Regions from separate parts of the Streptomyces sp. NPDC094032 genome, predicted to be linked through region 1. Evidence: riboswitches for the same ligand, from Rfam matches in the RefSeq annotation. Region 1 holds a riboswitch; the other holds the start of a gene.
What was found. Region 1 has a riboswitch for S-adenosylmethionine ahead of ABTZ54_RS10210 (aminotransferase class V-fold PLP-dependent enzyme). Riboswitches for the same ligand answer to the same signal wherever they lie in the genome.

Region 1 (10,036 bases):
GCTTCGCCTCGCCCCACCGCTCGGCGACCAGCTCGCAGGCCAGCCAGCCGCCCTCGTAGGCGCGGGCCATCGCGTCCGCGTCGCCGCCGAAGGTGAAGTCCGCGTCGCCGGGCAGGGCGGCCGGCGCCTCGCCCGCCTGGACCGCGCGGCGCAGCTCGGGGGCGGCCTGGGCGGCGGTGCGGCCGGTGCCCCGGTAGGCGACCCAGTCGGCGAAGCCCTCGGAGAGCCAGACCGGGGTGGCCTTCGTGGTCCGGGCGCGGGTCGCGACATGGGTGGTCTCGTGGGTGAGGACCAGCTGGCGGCCGAACGAGCCGAGCGTGGCGTACGCGTCGGGGTTGACGATGACCCGGTCGGCGGGGGCCGTCGGGCCGCCGCCGGTCTCGCCGGTGGTGACGGCCGCGATGCCCCGGTAGGAGGCGGCCGGCGCGCCGAGCAGCCCGCCCATCGCCTCGACCGAGGCGGGCACCAGGACCACCACCCGGCCCGCCCACTCCCCGTGCCAGGCGCCCTCGACCGCGGGCACCGCCCGGTCCGCCGCGGCCGCGATCTCCTTCAGCCGCTCGGGGCTCTGGCCCACGCCGAGGACGAGGCTGCGCCGACCCGTGACGGTCCGCACCTCGCCCTGCTGCCACAGCTGCTGCGGGGCGCCCTCGGCGGGGCGGTCGCCGGTCACGTACCAGCGGCCGTCGCGTTCGGCGAGCTCCAGGACCCGCTCGCTGGTGGCGGGCCCGGAGTCGTAGCCCTCGATCCGGTAGCCGAGCTCGGCCCTGGCGGTGGCCCGGCCCCCTGCGGCCCGGTCGACCTCGGTGACCCGGTACCGCCAGCCGCCCAGCGGGAGCGCCGCGAGGCGGTCGAACTCGGTGCGGGCGGCCGGGGCGAGGGCGGGGTCGAGGGCCGCGAGATAGGCGGCCTCGTCGCGGTCGAGCAGCGCCCGGGCGTGCCGGTCGAGCAGGCGCTGGATCTGCCCGGGCGCCGGGTCGGCGGGGGCCGGGGCCGTACAGCCGGTCAGCACCAGCAGGGCCACGGCCAGGCACCCGGCCGCGCCGCGCGCCCTTCCACTCCCCTGACCTGCCACGCCCCCGATCGTACGGGGCGGCGGCGGCGCCGGGTCGGGAGCGGCGGCTCAGACCCTGGTCACGGTGACGTGGGACATCATGTTCACCGGGTCGTAGCGGACCCGGGCCCCCGGGTAGGGCGCGTGGATGACCTGCCCGTTCCCGGCGTAGATCGCCACATGGCTGGCGTCGCCCCGGTACGTGACGAGGTCGCCGGGCTGGGCCTGCGAGAGCGGCACCCGGCGGCCCGCGTTCCGCTGCGCGGAGGAGGTACGGGGCAGGGCGATCCCGGCCTGCCGGTACGACCAGACCATCAGGCCCGAGCAGTCGAAGGCCGAGGGCCCGGTGGCGCCCCACACATACGGCCTGCCGATGGCGCTGCGGGCGGCGATCACCGCGGCGGCGGCCCGGGAGGGGCCGAGGTCGGCGAGCGGCGGGAGCTCCTCGTCGAGGGAGTCCCGGCCCGAGCGGGAGGCCCGGTCGTAGCCGGCCCGCTCGTCGGCGGAGAGCGAGGCGAGCACCCGGCGGGCCTCGGCCAGCTTCCGCTCGACGGTGCGCTTGTGCCGGGCCACCTCGGTCCTGCTGCGCTCCAGTTCGGCCAGCGCCCGGCCCGCCTCGGTCCGCTCCTGGGCCAGCTTGCGCAGCTCGCGGTGGAGTTCGGCGAGGGCGGCGCCTTGCCGGGCGGTGACCCGGTCGAGGACGGAGGCCCGGTCGAGATAGGTCTCCGGGTCGGAGGAGAGCAGCAGGGCGAGGGCCGGGTCGATGCCGCCGGAGCGGTACTGGGCGCCGGCCACCGAACCGAGCGCGCCGCGCATCCGGTTGACGCGCTCCTGGCCGCGGGCGAGGCCGTCCCGCGCGAGCGCGACGGTCCTGCGCAGCCCGTCGGCCTTCTCGTCGGCCTGGTTGTAGCCCTCGGTGGCCTTCTCGGCCTCCTCGAAGAGGCGGTCGACGGTGACGCGGGTGGCCTCGGGGCCGGGGGCGCCCGGGTCGGCGTGCGCGGGGACGGCACCGAGGGCCGTGGCCGCGGTGGCCGCGGCTGCGGTGAGGACGGTGACCCTGGCGGGTCGTCGGTGGGACGCCACGGAACGCGCTCCGTTCGGTTCGACGGACTGGCGCGGCAGACAGTAGCCGGTGATCACCCCAGGTCCAACGAACCCGCCGGGCACAGAAAGTGACGCCCCGCCCGTGACCACAGGTCACCGGCGGGGCGTCACGTCAGTCCAGGATCCGGCGAACCACCCGTTCGGAGGGCAGGTGCCGTCGCGTCGGCGTCAGATACGGACGCCGAACTGGAAGGTGCCCATGTAGTCCATCGACTCGTAGCGGACGTAGGCGCCCGGCTTCGGGGCGTGCAGGATCGTGTTGTTGCCCGCGTACAGGCCCACGTGCGACAGGTTGTTGAAGAAGACCAGGTCGCCCGGCTTGAGCTGGCTGCGGCCGATCTTCACGCCGTCGTTCTGCTGGGTGTAGGTGGTGCGGGTGAGCGAGACGTTGGCCTGGCGGTAGGCCCACTGCGTCAGACCCGAGCAGTCGTAGGAGCCGGGGCCCGTGCCGCCGCGGAAGTACGGCTTGCCGATCTGGGTGGCGGCGGCGCTGAGGGCGGCGGCGCCGCGCTGCGAGGCGGGCACCTCGTTGCCGAGCTCGACCCGCTCGCCGGCGGCGCGGCTGGCGCGCTGCTCCTCCTGCTCCATCTTGGAGCGCTCGGCGGCGGTCAGCGTGTTGAGCAGCTTGCGGGCCTCGGCCAGCTTGCCGGTGGCCTTGTTCTTCTTCTCGTTGAGCGTCTTGCGGACGTCTTCGAGGTCGGTCAGCTTGGTGGCGGCCTCGGCGCGCTGCTGGGCGAGGGTCCGCTGCTTGGCCTGGATCGACTGGAGCACGTCGGCCTGCTTGGCGCCGAGCTGGTCGATCGCGGACGCCTTGTCGAGGTAGGTGTCCGGGTCGGCGGAGAGGAAGAGCTGGAGCGCCGGGTCGATGCCGCCGGAGCGGTACTGCGCGCTGGCGACCGAACCGATCTGCTCGCGCAGGGTGTTGAGGTCCTGCTGGCCGCGGGCGACCTTGTCCTGGAGGGCGCCGATCTCCTTGTGGAGCTTGCCGCGGCGCTCTTCCGCCAGGTTGGCCTGCTCCGTGGCCTCCTCGGCCTCGTGGTAGAGCTTGTCGACCTTGGACTTGACCTCGTCGATCTTCGGCTTGGGGGCGGCGGAGGCGCCGCTCTGGGCGGAGATCGCGACGGCGAGGCCGGCGGTCGCGGTGAGCACGGTCACACGGGTGCGGCTCGGCTGCTTGGGACGACGGTGGGACGCCACGAAGGCGAGCTCCTTCTTCCTTCAGCCGCCGACCGGGTGAGCGGCAGGCGGGCCCTCCGCTGTCACCCCGGATGGATGATCAACCGCGCGAAGGTTCGAGCCCCGACCCTAGTGACCATCTTGTGATCAGTTCAAATCCCGATAGGCAAAATCTCGCTCGCGCGACGAAGTATTCACACACATCACACGGGCAGTAATGGTCACTTGACCCTGCGCGGATCAGAAAAAGGACATCAGGCGCAGACGTTACGAGACGTCACGAGCCTCACGAGAGGCGCGAAAGCCGCTTCAGCAGCAAGGCGGACGCGACCGGGCGCGCACCGGACTTGGCGACCCCGTCGGCCACCTCGCGGTCGGTGGAGACCACCACGACCGGACGGCCCGGCGGCTCGGCCCGCACCAGCTGACGGATCAACTCGTCCGCCGTGACACCGGGCTTGGAGAACAGCACCCGCACCCCGCGCGGCGGCGCGAGCAGCACCGGCGCGGCGAGCTCGGCCCCGTCGAAGACACAGGTGACCTCGGCGCCCGAGCGGGCCGCGAGCGCGGACAGGCCGCCGAGCAGCCGCAGCCGCTGCTTCTCCAGCGGCATCGTCGGATAGCCGGTCTTGGTGACGTTGTAGCCGTCCACCACCAGGTGCGCCTGCGGCAGTTCGAGCAGCTGGTCCAGGAGCGCCGGGTCGGTCTCGGACAGGGCGCGCGCCGCGATGTCCTTCGGCGACATCCGGCCCGGCTCCACCGCGTCCACGGTGTCCGCGGGGTGCATCGAGACCGGGGGCAGGGCCAGTTCGCGGCGCAGCCCCTGGGCGGCGTCGAGCACGGTGTCCAGGAGCAGCCGCAGCCGCATGTCCTCCACCGAGCGGCCCTCGCGGCCGGCGCGCCGGCTGGCCTCCAGGGCCGCCTCGACCTCGCCGAGCCGGGACTTGAGCCGCCGGCTCTCGCTCTCGGCGGCGGAGACCTGCGCGGCGGCCTCGGTCCTGGCGCCGTCGATCTCGGCCTGGGCGCGCCGCAGCGCCGCCTCGCCGCGCTTCACGTCGCTCTGGGCGCTGCGCAGCTTGCGGTGAAGCGATTCGGCTTCCTTGCGGGCCGCCTCCAGGTCGTGGCGCAGCTGCTCGGTCTCGGTCCTGGTGCGCTCCCGGGCGTGCGCGACCTCCTCGCGCAGCCGGTCGAGTTCGCGCCGGCCGGCCTCGTCGGCGCGCTCGGCGTCGGCGCGCTCGGCCTCCTCGCCGGCGGCGGCGACCAGCTTGCCCCAGCCGGCCGGCCGCAGCACATAGGCGGCCGCGGCCACGTCGACGGGGTCGGCGGCGGCGGGCGGGGCGCCGGACTCGACGGCGCCGGCCAGCTCGGGCTGCGCCTCCTTGAAGCGCTCGCCGATCCGCTGCCGGAACAGCGGGTCGCTCTCCAGGGCGGCCGCCATCGCGTTCCCGGCGAACTTGGCCCGCCGGGAGGCGGTGAAGCGGGCGTACTGGCGCAGCGGGGCGGGCAGCTCGGCGACGGTCAGGCCGCCGAAGGCGTCCGCGACCAGCGCGACCACCTTGCGCCGTACAGGCTCGGGCAGCGGCCGGTCGAGCGCCTCTGCGGCGTCGTGCGCCGAGGCCGTCGGCTCCTCACCGTGCGCGGGCTGCGCCACGATCCGTCACCCCACTTCCCTGTCGTCGCCCTTCCGGGCCGCTTCTCAGGAAGCGGAACCCGGCCTGTCCACCAGTTCGATCTGGTCCACCGCGTTGCACCAGCGGCAGCGGACCGACTCGATGGTCTCACTGACCACCTCGCGTTCCTCGACCTTGGGCTCTCCGGCGAGGTCCAGATGGACGTACTCGACGACCTTGGAGGACCGCGTGACGTCGAATCGGGTCAGGTTGCCGCAGAGCGTGCAACGCCAGCGGGTCTCCGGGGTCGGCAGGGGAACCGTCGTCATCGTGCCGCCTCTTTCTGGGCTTTCCCTGGAATTCCGGGGTTGTACGGGACCGCGGTGCGCCGTCGGACTGCGGAAGTCTGCCCGTAACCCTACGGCCTCCCGGGTACCCCGCGGCACGGCGAGGCACTCTGTCCAGTTCGACCCCGGTACGCCATGATCTGTCCATGATCGACTGGCGGGGCACGGCCCTCGGCGCGTGGCAGGGGGCCCGGAACGGGCCGACCGTGACGTACGGCCTCATCGCGCTGTGCGTCCTGCTCTTCGCCGTGAGCCCGGTGTCGGGGCTCAACCCGGGGTACGGCACCGGCGACCGGCTGCTCGCGGCGCAGAGCGCGTACTTCGAGCGCTGGGGCGTGATCCCGGCCGAGCTGACGAGCGGGCAGCCGCGCGCGCTGCTCACCCCGCTGACCGCGCTCTTCGTGCACGGCAGCTGGCTGCACCTGCTGGGGAACATGCTGTTCCTGTACGTCTTCGGCGCGATGGCCGAGGAGCGGATGGGCCCGGCCGAGTTCGCCCTGTTCTACCTGGGCTGCGGCTACCTGGCCCTGTTCGGGTACGCCGCCGCGCACGCGGACAGCGAGCAGACCCTGGTGGGGGCGTCGGGGGCGATCTCGGGGGTGCTCGGGGCCTTCCTCTACCTCTTCCCGCGCTCCCGGGTGACCAGCCTCTTCCCCTTCCTCTTCTTCCTGCCGCTGCGCTTCCCCGCCTGGATCGTGCTGATCTTCTGGTTCGTGCTCCAGTGGCTGGCGGCGCGCTCGGCCGGGGCGGGGCCCGGGGTGGCGTATCTGGCGCACGTGGTGGGGTTCGCCCTCGGCTTCCTCTACGCGTGGGGCCGGTACAGAGGTGGCGTTAAAGTGAAACCACCAGCCGCGGCCACCGAGGGAGAAAGCCAGCCGTGATCACCGCGATCGTGCTCATCAAGACCAGCGTGGACCGCATTCCCGAGATCGCGGAGGCCATCGCCGCGATCGACTGCGTCAGTGAGGTCTTCTCGGTGACCGGGACGTACGACCTGATCGCCATGGTCCGGGTGGGGCGCCACGACGACCTGGCCGATGTCATCCCCGGGAAGATCAGCAAGATCCCCGGCGTCGAGGGCACCGACACCCATGTCGCCTTCCGCGCCTACTCCCAGAACGACCTGGACGCGGCCTTCGCCATCGGCCTGGAGTCCTGAGGGCCCCGAAGGACACGCGTGAAGCCGGCCTCTCCCCCGCGGGAGGCCGGCTTCACGCGTGTGCGCCCGTCTTCACTCGTACGGAGGAGGGAGCTCAGCCGCGGTCCGGCACGCAGCGGCCGTCCTCGGTGCGGTACTTCCACTGGGCGCCCTCGCGCACCAGCCGCTTCACCGCGCCCACGAAGCGCTCCACGTGCTCGTCGGGCGTGCCCGCGCCGAAGCTGACCCGGATGGCGTTGAGGGAGCGCTCGCCGGGGGCCGCCTCCGGGGCGCCGCACTCGCCCGGGTCCTGCGGGTCGCTGCCCAGCAGGGTGCGCACCAGCGGGTGGGCGCAGAACAGGCCGTCGCGGACGCCGATGCCGTACTCGGCGGAGAGCGCGGCGGCGAAGTGGGAGCTGTTCCAGCCCTCCACGACGAAGGAGATGACACCGACCCGCGGGGCGTCGTCGCCGAAGAGCGAGAGCACCCGCACCTCGGGCACCTCGGCCAGACCCTCGCGGACCTTGGCGATCAGGTGCCGCTCGCGGGCGACGAGCTGGTCGAAGCCGGCCTCGGTGAGCGCCTTGCAGGCGGAGGCGATGGAGTAGACGCCGATGACGTTGGGCGAACCGGCCTCGTGGCGGGCGGCGGTGGTGTGCCACTCCACGTCCACGCCGCCGTCGGCCCGGCGGGCCACCTTGCGGGAGGCGCCGCCGCCCGCGAGGTAGGGCTCGGCGTCCTGGAGCCAGTCGGCGCGTCCGGCGAGGACGCCGGAGCCGAACGGGGCGTACAGCTTGTGCCCGGAGAAGGCGACCCAGTCGACGTCCAACTCCTGCACGGAGACCGGGTGGTGGGGCGCGAGCTGGGCGGCGTCGAGGACGATGCGGGCGCCGTGCGCGTGGGCGGCGGCGGCCAGCTCCTTCACCGGCCACAGCTCGCCGGTGACGTTGGAGGCGCCGGTCACGCAGACCAGGGCGGGGCCATGGGGGTCGCGGTCGGCGAGGGCGCGCTCCAGGGTCTCGACGGCCTGGCGCGGCGTGCGCGGCGCGTTGAGGTAGGTGACCCGGGCGTCGCGCCAGGGCAGCAGCGAGGCGTGGTGCTCGGTCTCGAAGACGAAGACCTCGCAGCCGGCGGGGATCACCTGGGCGAGCAGGTTGAGCGAGTCGGTGGTGGAGCGGGTGAAGACGACCTGGTCGCCGGGGCGGCAGTCGAGGAACTCGGCGACGGTGTCGCGGCTGTTCTCGAAGAGGTCGGTGGAGAGCTGGGAGAGGTAGCCGGCGCCGCGGTGGACGCTGCCGTAGTACGGGGCGTACGCGGCGACGTCGTCCCAGACGCGCTGGAGGGCCGGGGCGCTGGCGGCGTAGTCGAGCGCCGCGTAGCTGACCTCGCCGCCGGTGACGAGCGGGACGGTGACGTCCCGGCCGAGGACCGGCAGCGGGGCGGCGCAGCAGGGGTCGGCGGACTCGACGGCCTCACCGGAAGCGGCGGAAGCGGTGGCGGTGGCGGCGTTCGGGCATGCGGACATGACGGTGTCTCCCAGCGGGAAAGAGGGCGCGAAAAGGCGTGAAAGGGCCCGCAGGGCAGCGCGAAGTGGGGTGCCGCGTACGGGTGTTGATGGAGAAGGGGGCCGGAGGCCCTATCGCATTCGCTTGCTCACGAGACACTGCTCCTAGAGGACCAAGGACCCCAGGGTTCTGCGCAGGGGTCCGCGCTTGCCGCAGGCTTCTGCTCGTGCGGCCTGGTCTTCACCCGGGGCACCCCGCCACGGACGGAGGGTTGCCGGACAGCTAGCCGGGGCTTTGTCGCTGTCACTCATGACCTGTTCCAGAACCTATGCCAGTCGATCACGACGACGCAACCCCGTTCCGGCATTCGGAACGGGGCTGCGTACGGGGGTCTGGCGCGGCTACGCGTTGCTGGCGGCGATCCAGCGTTCCAGGGCCCGGCGGGCGGCGCCGGAGTCGAGGGACTCGGCCGCCTTGGCGATGCCGGTGCGCAGCTGCTCCGCGAGGGTGCCGCCGCCCGGTTCGAGGGCGGTGAGCGCCGCCGCCGAGTTGAGCAGCACCGCGTCCCGTACCGGACCGGTCTCGCCGGCCAGCAGACGGCGGGCCACATCGGCGTTGTACGAGGCGTCGGCGCCGCGCAGGGCCTCCACGGGGACGATGTCGATGCCGACGTCCCGCGGGTCGAAGGACTCCTCGCGCACGGCGCCGTCCCGGACGATCCACACCCGGGAGGTCGCGGTGGTGGTGAGCTCGTCCAGTCCGTCGTCGCCGCGGAAGACCAGCGCCGAGGAGCCGCGCTCGGCGAGCACCCCGGCGACGATCGGGGCCATCCGGGGATCGGCCACGCCGGTCGCCTGGGCCCGCACCCTGGCCGGGTTGGTGAGCGGCCCCAGGAAGTTGAAGACCGTGCGGATGCCCAGCTCCTTGCGGGCCTTCGCGACATGGCGCAGCGCCGGGTGGAACTTCACCGCGAAGCAGAAGGTGATGCCGGCCTCGTCGGCGACCTCGGCCACCCGCCGGGGGGTGAGCTCCAGGTTGACGCCCAGCTTCTCCAGGACGTCGGAGGCGCCGCTGGCGCTGGAGGCGGCCCGGTTGCCGTGCTTGACGACCTTGGCGCCGGTGCCGGCCACCACGATCGCGGACATGGTGGAGATGTTGACGGTCTTGGCGCCGTCGCCGCCGGTGCCGACGATGTCCACGGACGGTCCCGGCACGTCGATCGTGTTGGCGTGCGCGTACATGGTCCGGACGAGGCCGGTGATCTCCTCGACGGTCTCGCCCTTGGCGCGCAGGGCGACGACGAAGCCGGCGATCTGCGCGTCGGTGGCCTCGCCGCGCAGGATGCGGTCCATCGCCCAGGCGGTGTCCTCCGCGCTCTGGTCGCGGCCGCTCAGCAGGCCGTCCAGGACGGCGGGCCAGGAGCGGCCCGCCGAGTCGAGTCCTCCAGCGGGGGTCGCAGCGCTCATGGCAGCTCCTGGTGATCTGTGAAGTGGATGCCTTCCCACCCTATCGAGCCCCGGGGACGGCAAAGAGCCCCGTCCATCGAATGGACGGGGCTCTCGCCGTGGCGACCTGCTTCAGGAGGTCAGGGGATCAGTGGTGGCCGTGGCCGCTCGTGATCTCCTTGTACTCCTCGGCGGTGGGCTTGGCGATCTGGTTGTCGTCGCCGTAGTAGCCCTTGTTGAGCTTGATCCGGAGCTTCTCCATGCGCCCGATCTTGCGCTCCACGCCGTTCTCGTCGACGGCCGGCGGCAGGGCCGCGGCCTCGTACTGCTCGTGCGCGGTGAGGCGGTGCAGCTCGCCCTGGCTGAGCGGCTGGTGGACCTCGACGAACTCACCGTGCGGCAGGCGCTTGATGATGCCGGACTCGCGCCCGTGCAGCACCTTGTCCTTGTCCCGGCGCTGGAGGCCGAGGCAGATGCGCTTGGTGATGATGAACGCGATGACCGGTCCGGCGAAGAAGAAGATCCGGACGAACCAGGTGATCGAGTTGATCGACAGGTGGAAGTGCGTGGCCCAGAGGTCGTTGCCGCCACCGACGAGCATGATCATGTACGCGGTGATCCAGGCGACACCGAAGGCGGTGCGCGTCGGAGCGTTGC
Region 2 (10,036 bases), on a different contig from region 1:
CCCGAGGCCATCGCCCGACTCGCCGCACTCTGGCGCGCGTTCGAGTACCTGAGCCAGGACCCGGGCCTCGGCATGACCAGCTGGTGGCTCCACCACGCCGATCCCCACCTGGCCGCGCTCATGCACCCCGACAAGGGCCCCTTCGCGTACTGCTCGGGCCCCGACGGCCACACCGACACCCTGGGAGAACTCCCGTACGTCCCCTCCCCACCGGAACTGTGGGACAACCCGGCCTTCTCCCTGGACGCCACTCAGCCCTGACGGACCGAGGCCAACTGCGCCAGGAACCACTCCCGCGGCGGCAGCGCCGTGGCCGCCGTCGCCAGGTGCTTGGTGCGTTCGGTGCGTTCGGGGTGGGGCATCGTGAGGGCGGTGTGGAGGGCTTCGGCGGTGGACGTCACGTCGTACGGGTTGACCGTCAGGGCGGACTCGTGGAGTTCCGCGTACGCGCCCGCCTCGCGGGACAGGACCAGGGCGCAGCCCGCGTCGGAGACGACCGGGATCTCCTTGGCGACCAGGTTCATGCCGTCGCGGACCGGGTTGACCAGGGCCACGTCGGCGAGGCGGTAGGCGGCCAGGGAGCGGGTGAAGTCGTCCTGGACCGAGAGCAGGACGGGCTGCCAGTCGGGGGTGCCGTAGTCGGTGTTGATCGCCTCGGCCAGCTCGGTCACCGCCGCCGTGTACGCGCGGTAGACCTCCAGGTCCTGGCGGGACGGGTACGCCGAGGCCAGGTGGACGACCCGGCCGCGCCACTCGGGGTACGTGTCCAGGAGTTCGCGGTAGGCGAGGAGGCCGCGCACGATGTTCTTCGAGAGTTCGGTGCGGTCCACCCGGACGATCGTCCGCAGGCCGCGCGTCTCGGCGCGCAGCTCCGCCAGGCGGGCGTCCACCTCCGGGCGGTGCGCCAGCGCGCGCAGCTCCTCGCCGTCGACGCCCAAGGGGTACGTCGCCACCCGGGTGCCCGGGCCCGCGTACGGGTCGGCCACGAAGGCGGCAGCCCACGCCTCCGTGTGGAAGCCCAGCTCGTCCGCGCCCGCCATGCCCCGGACGAGCTCCTCGTGGAGGTCGTCCGGCAGCATCGACAGATAGGCGGGCGACGCCCACGGCGTGTGCGTGAAGTGCGCGATCCGCAGGTCCGGGCGGAGCGCCCGGAGCAGGCCCGGGACGAGCGCCAGGTGATAGTCCTGGACCAGGACCGCCGCGCCCTCGTCCGCCGCCTCCGCCAGCGTGTCCGCGAACGCCTGGTTGTAGGCCCGGTACGAGTCCCAGCGGCGGCGGAAGGCCGCGTCGAAGACGGGCTCGCGCGGGATGTCGTACAGGTGGTGGTGGAGGAACCACAGCACCGAGTTCGCGATGCCGTTGTACGCGTCGGCGTACACCTCCGGGTCGATGTCCAGCATCCGTACGCCCGGCTCGGCGACGCCCCGGCGCAGGGCCTCGCGGTCGCCGTCGCCGAGCGCGGCGCACACCCACACGCCGCCCTCCGACGCGACGGCGCTCAGGCCCGAGACGAGCCCGCCGCCGCCGCGCCGGGTGTCCAGCGAGCCGTCGTCACGCACGGTGTACGAGACCGGGCCGCGGTTCGATGCCACGAGAACGGTAGCCATGGGGCGAACCTAGCCCGTCCGGTAAACGCTCAAACGTACGGAAACCAGACAGTCTGCGGTCTCAGTCCTCCCTGCGGCCGCGTACCGCCGCCCTCGCCACCAGACCGGTCGCCGCGAGCGCCAGGCCCAGGCCGCCCAGCAGCCACAGCCGCTCGCCGCCCGCGCCCGTCTCCGCCATCGCGCCGCCCCGGGTGCCGCCCTGCGGGCCGGGGTGCGGGGCGGGAGGAGTGGGCTTTGACGTTGAGGGGATGGGGGTGGGGGTGGGAGTGGGGGATTCCGAGGTTGACGGGGACGGGTTCGACGGGGACGGGGTCGAGGGGGACGGGGACGGGTTCTTGGGTGGGGTCACGATCACCGGGGTCGTCGCGCAGGACGGGTCCGTCTCGGCCGGGCCGCAGTTCGAGCGGGGGGATGTGACCTCGACGCTGTTCGGGAGCTTTCCGTCGCCGCGTACCGGGTCGTCGATCTTCACCGAGTACGTGATCGTCGCCTTCTCCCCGGCGGGGATGTCGCCCCGGTACGTGATCCTGGGCGCCGTGTAGTCGACGTCGCCGAGGTCCGCCCGTACATCGCCCTGATACACCGCGTCGTCGAGGTTTGCCGTCAGGTCGTCGCTGAAGCGGGCGTCCGGGTAGTCGAGGTCGCCGATGTTCTCCGCCGTCACCGTGTACGTGACGGTGCCGCCGGGCTTCACCCGCGCGGGGCTCGCCTTCTTGGTGACGCGCAGGTCCGGCACCGGGACGGAGAGGGCCAGCGCCGACGGGACGTAGGTGTCGCCCCTGGTGGTGAAGGTGAGCCGGGCCGAGCGGGCGCCGACCGGGATCGCGTCGGCCGGGAGGTCGAAGGCCTTCGCGTCGATGCTCAGGTTGTTGACCAGCTTCGGGTCGACGGCGCCGTCGTCCTCGCTGACGAAGAAGTTGTCGGTGTTGCCGGTGTGCGCCTCGGTGACGTTCCGGTCGTTGACGAGGAAGCGGTCACCGGGGGTGTTCCAGTCGCCCTCGTACGCGGTGATGCCGGCCCGCACCGTGCCGCGCGTGCGGTGGAAGCCGTCGACGGTGACGGTGGTGGCGGGCGAGGTGGAGCGCTGGAGGACGTGGCCGCCGTAGACGTAGACGTGGCGGCGGGTGGGGGCGTGGGTCGCGTCGGGGCCCGGGAAGGCGTAGACGACGGTCAGGGACCAGCCCGCCACGCAGCCCTTGCCGTTCGGGGCCCAGATGTTCCCGACGGCCACCCGGGCGTCCGTGCCGGTGACGCCCGCGAAGGCGGCGGTGACGTCGGACTCGCCCGTGTAGTAGTGCGGGCCGTTGGTGTCGGCGGGGTCGGTGACCAGGTCGGCGACGGTGACGGGGGTCTCGGGGCCGGTGCCGACTCGGATGCGCGGGGCGGTCGTCGCGGGGGTGCCGGGCGAGGGGACCACATCGGCGCCGGAGATGTCGCAGCGCTTCAGCGCGGCGCCGCTCGGCCCCCGGTAGGTGCCGTCGTTGCCGCCCCAGAAGAGGCGGGCGTACGCGACGGTCGCGCCGGGCGGGATCACCACATGGCCCGTGCTGGAGCCGTGGCCGGCGGTCATGCGCGCGGTGTCGAGCCGCCGCATGTCGAAGGTGTTGTTGTTGTCGGCGCCCTCCCCGGCGGCGGCGGTCGCGCAGCGCGCGGCCAGGTCGGCCGGGGTGGCGGGGCAGCCCATGACGGTGTTGCCGATGGTCTTGAAGTCCCCGTAGAGCGACGCGTCGTACCGCTTGCCGAAGGGCGCGACGACGTCGGCGGCGGCCGGGGCGGCTCCCCCGAGGGAGAGCGACCCGGCCATCAGGCCGAGGGTCGCCAGCAGGATTCCCATTTCATTTTTAAACCGCATGAAACGGAAATTTAGGCAGGAAGGGTCAGTGTCCGGTGTACGCCACGCGGCCGATCCTCACGCCACTCTGCGCCGCGCGTACTCCGCGATCTCCGCCATCGGCGGGCGCTCCTCCGTGTCCACCGGGTACGTGTGCGGCTCGAAGCCGTGCTCGCCCCGCTCGAACTGGGTCAGCCACGGGCGCACCAGATGCCCACGGGAGAGCCGCAACTGCGCCGTCCGGTAGATCGCGGCCGCCATCCGGCCCAGCGCCCGCCCGTCCTGGTGCCGGTGCTTGCGCACCCCCACGTCCACCTGCGCGAGCGCGTCCAGGCCCACCGTGTGCAGCGCGTCGACGAGCAGGCCCAGCTCCACTCCGTAACCGACGGGGAAGGGCAGCCGCTCCAGGAGCGAGCGCCGGGCCGCGTACTCGCCGCCCAGCGGCTGCACGAAGCCGGCCAGTTGCGGCCAGTGCAGATTGAGCAGCGGGCGGGCCACCAGTTCCGTGACGCGACCGCCCTGACCAGGGGTGTCGCCGAGCGGGCGGTCGTACATCGCCTTCACGAAGTCGACGTCCTGGTCGGTCAGGAGCGGGCCGACGATGCCGGTGACGAAGTCCGCGGAGAAGTCCCTGAGGTCCGCGTCCACGAAGCAGACCACGTCCCCGGTCGTCACCATCAGTGACCGCCACAGGACCTCGCCCTTGCCGGGCACGGCCGGTATCCGGGGCAGGATCGCGTCGCGCGCCACCACCCGCGCGCCGGCCTCCGCCGCCACCTGGGCCGTACGGTCCGTGGAGCCCGAGTCGATCACCACGAGCTCGTCCACCAGCGGGACCGCCTCGGTCATCAGCTCGCGGCGGATCACGGAGACGATCGCGCCGACCGTCGCCTCCTCGTTCAGCGCGGGCAGCACCACGCTCACCCGGGTGCCGCGTTTGGCGGCGAGGACGCGCTCCAGCGGGCGGTCGGCAACGGACCAGGACCGCCGGGCCAGCCAGCGCTCCACCTCTTCCAGCAACGTGATCTCCATCTCGCGGATCGGACGACCGTCTCCACCTTCGAAGCCTTCGGTTACAGTCTTGAACAACGCGGATCCCCGATGCATGTCGGGGTGCCGACCGCGTCTCACAATCGAATACCGCTCATCCAGAGGGGCAGAGGGAAACGGCCCGTTGAAGCCCCGGCAACCCTCCAGTCGGTTCTCGTCCTCCAGCGAGGTCCCCGACTAGGGAAGGTGCCAAATCCGTCTCATGACGAAAAATTCGTCATGGGAAAGATGAGGAGAAAGGGCCTCGCCTCCATGGCTGTACAGACCGTCGCACCCGGAACCACCGTCGACCTCGGTCCCGCTTCCGGACTCTCTTGCCGCGAATGCGGCGAAACCTTCGCACTCGGCCCGATCTTCGCCTGCGAACTCTGTTTCGGGCCGCTCGAAGTCGCGTACGAGCTGCCCACCGGTGACCCGGAGGAGCTGCGCAAGCGGATCGAGGCCGGACCCGCCAACATCTGGCGCTACGCCCCGCTGCTGCCCGTCCCGGCCGACGTCGCCGAGAAGCCCAATCTGAACCCCGGCTGGACCCCGCTGGTCAAGGCCGACAACCTGGCCCGCGAGCTCGGCGTCGAGCCCGGCAAGCTGTTCGTCAAGGACGACTCCGGCAACCCGACCCACTCCTTCAAGGACCGGGTCGTCGCCCAGGCCATCGAGGCCGCCCGCGCCTTCGGCTTCACCACCCTCTCCTGCTCCTCCACCGGCAACCTGGCCGGCGCCGTCGGCGCCGCCGCCGCCCGGGCCGGCTTCCGCTCCTGCGTCTTCATCCCGCACGACCTGGAGCAGGGCAAGGTCGTCATGGCCGGTGTCTACGGCGGTGACCTGGTCGCCGTCGAGGGCAACTACGACGACGTCAACCGCTTCTGCTCGGAGCTCATCGGCGACCCGCTGGGCGAGGGCTGGGGCTTCGTCAACGTCAACCTGCGCCCGTACTACGGCGAGGGCTCCAAGACGCTCGCGTACGAGATCTGCGAGCAGCTCGGCTGGGTCATCCCGGACCAGCTGGTCATCCCGATCGCCTCCGGCTCCCAGCTCACCAAGATCGACAAGGGTCTCCAGGAGCTCATCAAGCTGGGGCTGGTCGAGGACAAGCCGTACAAGATCTTCGGCGCCCAGGCCGAGGGCTGCTCCCCGGTCTCGGTCGCCTTCAAGGCCGGCCACGACGTCGTGCGCCCCCAGAAGCCGAACACCATCGCCAAGTCCCTGGCGATCGGCAACCCGGCCGACGGCCCGTACGTGCTCGACATCGCCCGCCGCACCGGCGGTGCCGTCGAGGACGTGGACGACACGCAGGTCGTCGAGGCCATCAAGCTGCTCGCCCGCACCGAGGGCATCTTCGCCGAGACCGCGGGCGGCGTGACCGTCGGCGTCACGAAGAAGCTGGTCGAGAACGGCCTCATCGACCCGACGCTCACGACGGTGGTCCTCAACACCGGCGACGGGCTCAAGACCCTGGACGCCGTGGCCGACACCTCTCAGGCGACCGCCACCATCCGCCCGAGCCTGGACGCGTTCCGCGACGCGGGCCTGGCCCACTGAAAGGTCCGTGAACACATGGCCGTCAACGTCCGCATCCCCACCATCCTCCGCACCTACACCGGCGGTCAGTCCGAGGTGAAGGCCGAGGGGACGACCCTCGCCGAGGTCATCGCCGACCTGGAGAAGAACCACGCGGGCATCGCCGCGCGCGTCCTGGACGACCAGGGCAAGCTGCGCCGCTTCGTCAACGTGTACGTCAACGACGACGACGTGCGCTTCGAGCAGGGCCTGGAGACCGTGACGCCGGACGGCGCGGGCGTCTCCATCATCCCGGCGGTCGCCGGCGGCTGCTGAGCCCCCGCGCGCCCCCGGGCGCACGCCCGTACCCGCCCGCGCTTACCCGCGAGTACCCGTCTCACCTGAATTGCCCCTTCCGCGAGAAGAAGCGGAAGGGGCAATTCTGCATGGTTGAGCGCGATAGAGTTGGGGAAGTCCCCGCCGCTGCTCGTGTCAGACGCATATGAGAATGCGCCCCCGCACGGCAAGAAGTAGCCAAAGCGCCCGTGCCTTGTGTACCTTCTGCGTGCTTTGCCCGGCCCGACTTGACCCGGAATTCAAGGGAATCTCCCCAATTCGCCTTTCCTGGCTGCCCAGAATTCTCGTCCGATTGACCTGTTGCAGAGGGCAGTTGGGCAGATACATTCAGCGGCGGTCGACGCGTTCCGGCGCAGGGTCTGACCCGGGTCCGCGAAGTGCGGTCCCGCGCAAGGGCCAGTAATAGGGGAGTTAGGCATGGCTCAGGGCACCGTCAAGTGGTTCAACGCGGAGAAGGGCTACGGCTTCATCGCGGTCGACGGTGGTGCGGATGTTTTCGTCCACTACAGCGCGATCCAGATGGACGGCTACCGCAGCCTCGAAGAGGGGCAGCGGGTCGAGTTCGAGATCTCGCAGGGCCAGAAGGGTCCGCAGGCGGACATGGTCAAGCTCGCCGGCGCCTGAGCGCGGCGCGATCGGCCACCGACGCACCTCCGTCGAGGGGCCCGCATCCAGACCGGATGCGGGCCCCTCGTCATGTGCGCCCGGCTCGTGCGCCCGGCTCGTGCCTCCTGGGCGCTCCCAGGGGTGACCGATCCTCGGTAGTCGCTTGCACTCGCATGGGGCGAGTGCTAATCATTGGCGTTAGCACTCTGAAGGTGAGAGTGCTTAATCGAGGATCGGGCAGACGAGGCCCGCGGCCAGGTGGGGCAAGGAACCACAGGGCTCGGGGGCCGTCCGTCGCGGGCGTCGGCGCGGTCCAGGAGCGTTATCCACCCCAGTCCGGGAGGACCACTTCACATGGCCAAGATCATCGCGTTCGACGAGGAGGCCCGGCGCGGTCTCGAGCGCGGCATGAACCAGCTCGCTGACGCCGTCAAGGTCACCCTCGGCCCCAAGGGCCGCAACGTCGTCCTCGAGAAGAAGTGGGGCGCCCCCACGATCACCAACGATGGTGTCTCCATCGCCAAGGAGATCGAGCTCGAGGACCCGTACGAGAAGATCGGCGCCGAGCTGGTCAAGGAAGTCGCCAAGAAGACGGACGACGTCGCCGGCGACGGTACGACCACCGCCACCGTCCTCGCCCAGGCGCTCGTCCGCGAGGGCCTGCGCAACGTGGCCGCCGGTGCCAACCCGATGGCCCTCAAGCGCGGCATCGAGAAGGCCGTCGAGGCCGTCTCCGGCGCCCTGCTTGAGCAGGCGAAGGATGTCGAGACCAAGGAGCAGATCGCTTCCACGGCCTCCATCTCCGCCGCCGACACCCAGATCGGCGAGCTCATCGCCGAGGCGATGGACAAGGTCGGCAAGGAAGGCGTCATCACCGTCGAGGAGTCGCAGACCTTCGGTCTCGAGCTTGAGCTCACCGAGGGCATGCGCTTCGACAAGGGCTACATCTCGGCGTACTTCGCGACCGACATGGAGCGCATGGAGGCGGCCCTGGATGACCCGTACATCCTGATCGTCAACTCCAAGATCTCCTCCGTGAAGGACCTGCTCCCGCTCCTGGAGAAGGTCATGCAGTCGGGCAAGCCGCTGCTGATCATCGCCGAGGACGTCGAGGGCGAGGCCCTGTCCACGCTGGTCGTCAACAAGATCCGTGGCACCTTCAAGTCCGTCGCCGTCAAGGCCCCGGGCTTCGGCGACCGCCGCAAGGCCATGCTGAACGACATCGCCATCCTCACCGGCGGCACGGTCATCTCCGAGGAGGTCGGCCTCAAGCTGGAGAACGCGGGTCTCGACCTGCTGGGCCGTGCCCGCAAGGTCGTCATCACCAAGGACGAGACGACGATCGTCGACGGCTCGGGCGAGTCGGAGCAGGTCGCCGGCCGCGTGAACCAGATCCGTGCCGAGATCGAGAACAGCGACTCGGACTACGACCGCGAGAAGCTCCAGGAGCGCCTCGCGAAGCTGGCCGGCGGCGTGGCCGTCATCAAGGCCGGCGCCGCGACCGAGGTCGAGCTCAAGGAGCGCAAGCACCGCATCGAGGACGCCGTTCGCAACGCGAAGGCGGCCGTCGAGGAGGGCATCGTCGCCGGTGGCGGCGTCGCGCTCCTCCAGGCCTCCGCGGTCTTCGAGAAGCTGGAGCTGGACGGCGACGAGGCCACCGGTGCCAACGCCGTCAAGCTGGCCCTGGAGGCCCCGCTCAAGCAGATCGCCGTCAACGGTGGTCTCGAGGGTGGCGTCGTCGTCGAGAAGGTGCGCAACCTCCCCGTCGGCCACGGCCTGAACGCCGCGACCGGTGAGTACGTCGACATGATCGCCGAGGGCATCATCGACCCGGCGAAGGTGACCCGTTCCGCTCTGCAGAACGCGGCCTCCATCGCGGCGCTGTTCCTCACCACCGAGGCCGTCATCGCCGACAAGCCGGAGAAGGCGTCCGCGCCGGCCGGCGGCGGCATGCCGGGCGGTGACATGGACTTCTGATCCTCGCGGCGCGCGGCGCCTGAAGGATCGGCGGTTCATCGCTGAACGCCGAAGGGCGGCACCCCCCAGGGGGTGCCGCCCTTCAGTCGTTGCCGGGTACTACAGCGTCAGCGGACGTCGACGTAGTCCGCCACACCCGACGCCTGGAAGTGCGCGGAGTCGGCCACGTAGACGAGGTTGTACACGCCGTCGACCGTCGCCTTGTGCTTCAGCGCGATGTTGCCGTTGGGGGCGGTGTTGCCCTTGGCGACCGTGATCCACTTCGAGCTGCCCTTGGCACGGAACTGCAGCTGGAGCTGCTTGTAGGCCAGCGGCTTCCAGCCGGCCACGTTGTGCTGGAGCGTGCCCGTCACGGTCACCGTCGAGCCCTTGCGGACCGGCTCGGGGGCCGCGTTGACGTTCAGGATCCGGGTCTCGGCGCGGACCACGCGGAACGGGGAGCTGACGGACTCCGCGTAGTAGTCCGACGTGAGGTGCCGCAGCCGGAAGTAGCCGCCCTTGTTCCACACGGCCATGCCGAAGGAGGCGCGGGTGCTGGAGTAGAAGCCGGTCGAACCGATCTTCTTCCAGCCGGTCCTGCCGTCGGGCGACTGCTCCAGGAGCACCGTCTCGTAGGACGACGAACCCGACCAGCGCTCGTACGGGGAGCGCAGCTGCCCGTACACCTTGAGACGCGCGTCCGGCCCGAGCGAGTAGCCCACGGTCGTGGTGCGCGTGTCGAGGGGCATGACGAGCGTGCCCTGGATCGACGAGAAGGCCTGGAAGAGGTCCGCCGACTCGACGGTCCAGCCGGAGGCGTTGGGGCCCGCGGCGGCGACCAGCTTCGCCGTGTAGTTGCCGTCCGCGTCGGTCCGCACGATCTGCGGGAACGGGGTGGCCTCGTGGTAGTAGTCGTGCGGCGCGCCGAGGGTGACCTTGACCGGCTGGTCCGCGAGCGGGGCCCCGCCGTTGTCCGGGTCGGTGACCTTGCCGGTGATGGTGACGACCTCGCCGGTCACCGCGCGCGTCTTGTCGGCGGTGGCGGTGACCGTCATCTTCCGGGCCTGCCACTCGCTGAAGTAGCGCCAGTCGGAGGCGGAGCCGTGGACCTCGGAGCTGTTCTCGGTGAACG

Region 2: it holds a riboswitch for S-adenosylmethionine, as region 1 does, so the genes downstream of both, thrC (threonine synthase) here and ABTZ54_RS10210 (aminotransferase class V-fold PLP-dependent enzyme) in region 1, are expected to answer to the same signal.

What each region holds. Positions count from the first base shown of each region.
Region 1 covers NZ_JBEOUE010000005.1:130,703-140,738, reverse strand. The annotation lists gene ABTZ54_RS10245 (hypothetical protein) at 1-1,075, opposite strand, end outside; gene ABTZ54_RS10240 (C40 family peptidase) at 1,124-2,137, opposite strand; gene ABTZ54_RS10235 (C40 family peptidase) at 2,327-3,355, opposite strand; gene ABTZ54_RS10230 (NYN domain-containing protein) at 3,621-4,985, opposite strand; gene ABTZ54_RS10225 (hypothetical protein) at 5,031-5,273, opposite strand; gene ABTZ54_RS10220 (rhomboid family intramembrane serine protease) at 5,438-6,172, shown strand; gene ABTZ54_RS10215 (Lrp/AsnC family transcriptional regulator) at 6,169-6,450, shown strand; gene ABTZ54_RS10210 (aminotransferase class V-fold PLP-dependent enzyme) at 6,545-7,954, opposite strand; SAM riboswitch class IV at 8,133-8,249, opposite strand; gene trpD (anthranilate phosphoribosyltransferase) at 8,336-9,400, opposite strand; gene qcrB (cytochrome bc1 complex cytochrome b subunit) at 9,528-10,036, opposite strand, start outside.
Region 2 covers NZ_JBEOUE010000002.1:113,986-124,021, forward strand. The annotation lists gene ABTZ54_RS03480 (DUF4913 domain-containing protein) at 1-261, shown strand, start outside; gene ABTZ54_RS03485 (alpha,alpha-trehalose-phosphate synthase (UDP-forming)) at 252-1,607, opposite strand; gene ABTZ54_RS03490 (DUF7927 domain-containing protein) at 1,669-3,441, opposite strand; gene ABTZ54_RS03495 (glucosyl-3-phosphoglycerate synthase) at 3,517-4,458, opposite strand; SAM riboswitch class I at 4,580-4,723, shown strand; gene thrC (threonine synthase) at 4,717-6,027, shown strand; gene ABTZ54_RS03505 (MoaD/ThiS family protein) at 6,043-6,321, shown strand; gene ABTZ54_RS03510 (cold-shock protein) at 6,760-6,966, shown strand; gene groL (chaperonin GroEL) at 7,303-8,925, shown strand; gene ABTZ54_RS03520 (Ig-like domain-containing protein) at 9,033-10,036, opposite strand, start outside.